DNA from 2 places in the Cobetia sp. cqz5-12 genome. Region 2 is predicted to be linked to the other one. Evidence: predicted binding sites of a transcription regulator. Region 2 holds the regulator's gene; the other holds the start of a gene.
What was found. Region 2 encodes PhoB, which activates phosphate uptake and scavenging genes when phosphate is short. Its sites were predicted from a motif close to TGTCATANNNNTGTCANA; they were not measured.

Region 1 (3,128 bases), 370 kb from region 2:
CGAGTATGCCCAGCGCCTGGCGGTGATCGAGCCGCAGGTGCGTGATCGCCTCAAGCTGGTGATGCGTGTCTATGTCGAGAAGCCGCGCACCACGGTGGGCTGGAAGGGGCTGGCCTATGATCCGCATCTGGACGGCAGCGATGACATGGCCACCGGCCTGCGTCAGGCCCGCGAGCTGATGCGCGAGATCAACCAGCTGGGCCTGCCGGTCGCGACGGAGCTGCTGCAGCCGCTGACCGCCGCCTACCTGGAAGACCTGCTCGGCTGGGCGGCCATCGGCGCCCGCACCACCGAGTCGCAGATCCATCGCGAGATGGCCTCCGGCCTCGGCTGTGCGGTGGGCTTCAAGAACGGCACTGACGGAGGCGTCGAAGTCGCCGTGCAGGCCATCGGGGCGGCGGCGCATGGGCATCGCCACTTCGGCATGGATGACTGCGGGCGTCCGGCGCTGATCGAGACCGCGGGCAATCCGCATACCCATGTGGTGCTGCGCGGCGGCCATGGCCAGCCCAACTATGACGCTGCCTCGGTGGCCGCCTGCCGGCGTGAGCTGGAAGGCGCTGGCCTGACGCCGCGCCTGATGGTCGACTGCAGCCACGCCAATTCCCGCAAGGACCACCGCCGCCAGAGTGAGGTGATGCTGGATGTGCTCTCTCAGCGCCTGGCGGGGGATGATGCCTTGATCGGCGTGATGCTCGAGAGTCACCTCAATGAAGGCAAGCAGGCCTTGCCGGCAGCGGAGAAGCTTTCCCAACTGCGTCATGGCGTGTCCGTCACCGATGCATGCCTGGGCTGGGAAACCACCGAGCACCTGCTGAGCCTGGCCGCTGAGCGCCTGCGCGAGGCTTGATGCCAGGTCTCACAGATCAGGTCTCACACATCAGGCCTCAGGCGACAGGCTCAGACGTCAGGCTCGCGCTTCGGTGGAAGGATGACGTCGCGCTTGCCTGATGTTTGCTGAATTGGTCGGCTTGTCCTGAAACTCCCAGCGCCCAACGGTCGAAAGGCCGTTGGGCGCTGTCGTCTCTTGTCCTTGTTGCCCGTTCGTCACGGAATTGTCATCGGGCTCGCGTATCACTCTTGTTGCCTTCGGCATGCCTCAGAGGACATGCCTGAACAGAACAACCCGAAACCTGACTACGGGGAAGCGACATGAGCAAGGAAATCGAAGACCATCGCCTGCTGAATCCCAGCAGCAACGAGACGTTCTCATCCGTCATCGAGCGACACATCTCGCGTCGTCGTGTCCTGCAGGGTGGCCTGGGCATGGCGGCTGCCAGCATGCTGGGTGGTTTCGGTCTGGCGGGGCTGAGCACCACGGCCAATGCCGCCAGCAACGCTGCGGGCGAGAAGACGGCTCTGGCGCTGGCCTTCGAATCGATCAAGGGTTCCCGCACGGATGCAGTCGTGGTTCCCAAGGGGTATACCGCACAGGTGCTGGCGCCGTGGGGCACGCCGCTCAATGCCAAGGCACCCAAGTGGAGCAAGGACCTGGCGATGACGCCGGAGATCCAGCTCAACACCGTCGGCATGCATCACGATGGCATGCATAACTTCGCCTTGAGCGACGACACGGCCTCCAGCAACTTCCTGCTGGTCATGAACAACGAATACATCGATCAGGATGCTCTGTGGGCACCCAAGGGCGGCGCGACCAATGCGGATTCCGGCAAGCGTCCGGCCGATGAAGTGCGCACCGAGATCAATGCCCATGGCGTGACCATCGTCGAGGTCAAGAAGGCCAGCAACGGCAAATGGGAAGTGGTGGGCGATTCGCGCTACAACCGCCGCTACACCAGCGCCAGCGAAATGAAGCTGAGCGGCCCGGTGGCGGGCAGCGATCACGTCAAGACTGCCTTCTCGCCGGATGGCATGCGCACCCGTGGTACCAACAACAACTGCGCTAACGGCTACACCCCGTGGGGCACCTACCTGACCTGCGAAGAGAACTGGCCGGGTTACTTCGTCAAGCGCAGCGATCGTCAGCTCGATGACGACCGCATCGGCATCGAGACCGAGCGTGGCCGCTATGGCTGGGAAACCGCCGCCGGGGATGCCAGTGAAGTCGATGGCGAGTTCGCGCGTTTCGACAACACGCCGACGGCAGACAGCGCCGACAAGGATTACCGTAACGAACCGCGGACCTTCGGCTATATCGTCGAGATCGATCCCTACACCGGCGAGCAGGCCATCAAGCGCACCGCGCTGGGCCGCTTCCGTCACGAAGGTTGCTGGCCGGGCAAGCTGGTCGAGGGTGAGCCGGTGGTCTTCTACTCCGGTCACGATTCGCGCAACGAGTACATCTACAAGTTCGTGTCGGACGCCAAGTGGGACGCCGCTGATGCCCGTGGTGCCGGTGACGTCAAGGACCGCCTGGCGATCGGCGACAAGTATCTGGACAAGGGCACCCTGTATGTCGCCCAGTTCTCCGCCGATGGCACCGGCAAATGGCTCAAGCTGACGCCGGACGCCGTGACCCGGGATGGCCGTACCCTGGCCGAGGCTCTGGGGCTGGCGGCCGATGACCTGGCAGGCATCATCATCCACACCACCGATGCGGCTGACCTGATGGGGGCGACCCCGATGGACCGTCCGGAGTGGGGCGCGGTGGACCCGGTGTCCGGCGAGGTTTATATGACGCTGACCAACAACTCCAAGCGCACCGAAGAAGGCACTGACGCCGCCTTCACCAACGATGGCACCGCCATCGAGGAGCCGGGTGTCGGTTACAAGACCGCGCCGACCAACGCGGCCAATCCGCGTGGCAACAACGAGGCGGGGCAGATCATCCGCTGGCGTGAAGCGGGCGATCACACCGCCTTCGATTGGGAGATCTTCGTGTTCGGCGCAGCAGCCAGCGATGCCGACAACCTGTCCGGCCTGACCGAGATGAACGAGTTCGCCAGCCCCGATGGCCTCTACTTCGACGGCCGCGAAGGTCAGGACAGCATCCTGTGGATCCAGACCGACAACGGCTACGAAGGCATTACCGAGGTCACCAATGACCAGCTGCTGGCGGTCGTGCCGGCAGGGCTCGAGCAGGCCGAGGGGGACGCGGCCGTGATCGGTGCCGACAACCAGGCACAGCTCAAGCGCTTCGCGGTGGGCCCGAACGGTTGTGAAGTCAC
Region 2 (3,128 bases):
TATGGGCGAGCAGGGCACTCATGTCGATGCAGCGACCGTTGTCGGACAGTTCGTCGGTTTCCAGGCGTGACAGGGTCAGCAGGTCCTCGACCAGGTGCTGCATGCGGTCGGTCTGGCTCTGCATCTGACCAAGCCCACGCTGCCAGCGTGGGGGCAGGTCATCGGCGTAATCGGAATAGGTCTCGAGATAGCCGGCCAGCACGGTCAGCGGCGTGCGCAGTTCATGGGAGACATTGGCCACGAAGTCGCGGCGCATCTCTTCAAGACGATAGAGGCGGGTGACGTCACGCAGCATGACCAGACGCTCGTTGTCACCGAACAGGGTGATGGAGATCTGCAGCGTCAGGTTGTCAGACAGCGGTGACTGGAGTGTCAACGGCTCGCGATAGGCCAGCCGATTGAAGTAGTCGATGAAGACGGGGTCACGCAGGTAATTGGTGATGTGCTGGCCGCGGTCGTGGCTGGCCTTGAGACCGACCAGCTGCTCGGCCGCGCTGTTCCACCATTCCATGTCACCGTGGTTGTCCAGCATCACCAGGCCGTCGCGCATGGCCTCTGAGGATTCCTGGATACGGTTGAGGATGCTGCGCAGTCGCTCCTGAGCCTGACGCTGGCCCTTCTGGTAGCGGTAAAGACGATCGAGCAGGTCTCCCCAGACGCCATCGCCGGGCGGTGGCTCTTCATGGGGATTGGTGATCAGCCAGGTGTAGAGGCTCTTCAAATGCTTGAGATGGACGAACAGATACAGCGAAAGCCCCAGCGCCAGGCCCCAGCCAAGATGGCCCAGCAGGCCACCGATCAGGCCGAAGCCACCGGCAAGGTAGCCGAGGCGCCATAGCTCGTTGGTCCAATAGCGCATGAATTCCTCAGGCCTGAGCGCTGAAGCGGTAACCGGTGCCGCGGACGGTCTGGATCAGATGCTGATGGCCTGTGCCCAGCGCCTTGCGCAGGCGGCGGATGTGCACGTCCACGGTGCGCTCCTCGACATAGACGTTACCGCCCCATACCTGGTCGAGCAGCTGGCTGCGCGTGTAGGCACGCTCCTGATGCGTCATGAAGAACTGCAGCAGGCGATATTCGGTCGGGCCGACATCCAGCGAGTTGCCGTGGGCGGTGACGCGGTGGCTGGCCGGGTCGAGCATCAGGCCTTCGACTTCCACCGCCTCCTCGACTCCCTTGGGCGTGGTGCGACGCAGCACGGCCTTGAGACGGGCGACCAGCTCGCGCGGCGAGAAGGGCTTGGTGATGTAGTCATCGGCGCCGGCTTCCAGGCCTTGAATCTTGTTGTCTTCCTCGCCCTTGGCGGTCAACAGGATGATCGGCAACTCCGAGGTAGTCTCGTCTCGCTTGAGACGCCGCGCGAGCTCCAGGCCACTGGTGCCCGGCATCATCCAATCCAGCAACAGCAGATCGGGCTTTTCATCGACGACGATGGCGTGGGCGTCCTGGGCATTGTCTGCCTCCAGTACGCGGTAATCCGCCATTTCGAGGGCAACGGCGATCATCTCGCGAATCGAGGATTCATCGTCGACAATCAGTACGGTCTTGGAGCTCATCGCTAGATCCCATGCAGCAGTCGGCGCACGCGCCAGAATGACAAGTCGATGACGATTACAACCCGCTTATATGACAACGAGATGACAACTGCCAGCATGGCAGCTTGCACGCAAGCCTGCCAGCCGCCTCTGAAGGGTGGGCGGCCGGCATGAACCGTGGGCTGGGGAGTAACCGGGGGCAGGGGTCGCTTTAAATCAAATAAAACTGATGTTCATGCAGACGTCAGCTCATCGGCCAGGTCGCCAGGGCGATACCGGCGAAGATCAGCAGACCCGTCCAATGATTGTTGAGGAAGGCCTGGAAGCAGGGTGAACGCTCACGCTCACGGATCAGACGTTGCTGCCAGACGAAGGTGACAGCGGCGGCAGCCAGCCCCAGCCAGTAGAAGATACCCAGCGCCAGGTGCAGGCCGATGCCGATCAACACCGCCAGCATGCCCAGCTGCAGAAGGCCGATCATCAGCTTGTCGGCACGCCCGAACAGCACGGCGGTGGACTTGATGCCTACCTTGAGGTCGTCGTTGCGATCGACCATTGCATAGGCGGTATCGTAGGCCACCGTCCACATCAGATTGGCCGCGAACAGCCACCAGCCGTAGGTCGGCACTTCCTCCAGCGTCGCGGCGAAGGCCATCGGAATCGCCCAGCCGAAGGCGGCGCCCAGCACCACCTGGGGCAGATGGTGGAAGCGCTTCATGAACGGGTAGCTGGCCGCCAGCAGCACGGCGACGATCGACAGCAGTACCGTGGTCAGGTTGGTGAAGCACACCAGCACGAAGGCGGCCGCGACCAGCCCCCCGAACAGCGTCAGCGCCTCGCGCTCCGAAATGCGACCCGAGGTCAGCGGCCGGTCACGCGTGCGCTCGACATGCTTGTCCCAATGGCGGTCGGCGTAGTCGTTGATGACGCAGCCGGCGGCGCGCATCAGATAGACCCCGGCGATGAATATCAGCAGGGTCGTGCGCTCGGGAATGCCATCTGCCGCCAGCCACAGCGCCCATAGAGTCGGCCACATCAGCAGCCAGGTGCCGATGGGGCGATCCAGCCGTGTCAGGGCGAGGTAGTCGGCCAGTCTGGAAGGACGCGAAGCGGCGGAAGTGGATGACGCGGTCATCGGGGCTCCTGGGCGGGTGGTAGTGGGCAAGGAAAGAGAGGGAAGCGAGGCCGGTCGGCCGCAAGACTCAGGCCAGCTGCAGCGCGTGCTGGAAGGCTGGGGTGAAGCCCTCCTGCACCAGCACCTTGAAGCGACCATGCGAGAACATCGAGCGGCGCATCCACAGGCTGGTGGTTCGGGCCAGCGGTCTGCGGCTCGAAAGCACCAGCGGGGCGCGGCTGACATCGATGGCGCTGCGGGTCAGGTCCGGCTGGCGAAACAGCCAATGGCCCAGCGAGCGCTCGCCCAGCGTCGAGAGGCGATGACCGTGAGCCAGGTCCAGCGCCGCCAGCGAACGTGCGATCACCCATGGCGTATCGCCATGACAGAGCGCCACTTCACGCCGCCAGACATGCCGACGTGGGCCGATGCCCAACAGGCGCGCTTCATCCAGGCGTGCGGGGCCGGTGTCCTGCAGC

Region 1: F8A90_RS15605 (PhoX family protein) is a predicted target of PhoB. The motif match lies at 1,046-1,063, and genes of this name have one in related genera.

The regions. Positions count from the first base shown of each region.
Region 1 is NZ_CP044522.1:3,770,682-3,773,809, reverse strand. Features, by position in the region: gene F8A90_RS15610 (3-deoxy-7-phosphoheptulonate synthase) at 1-850, shown strand, start outside; gene F8A90_RS15605 (PhoX family protein) at 1,153-3,128, shown strand, end outside.
Region 2 is NZ_CP044522.1:4,136,152-4,139,279, reverse strand. Features, by position in the region: gene phoR (phosphate regulon sensor histidine kinase PhoR) at 1-859, opposite strand, end outside; gene phoB (phosphate regulon transcriptional regulator PhoB) at 867-1,556, opposite strand; gene ubiA (4-hydroxybenzoate octaprenyltransferase) at 1,780-2,670, opposite strand; gene F8A90_RS17200 (chorismate--pyruvate lyase family protein) at 2,738-3,128, opposite strand, start outside.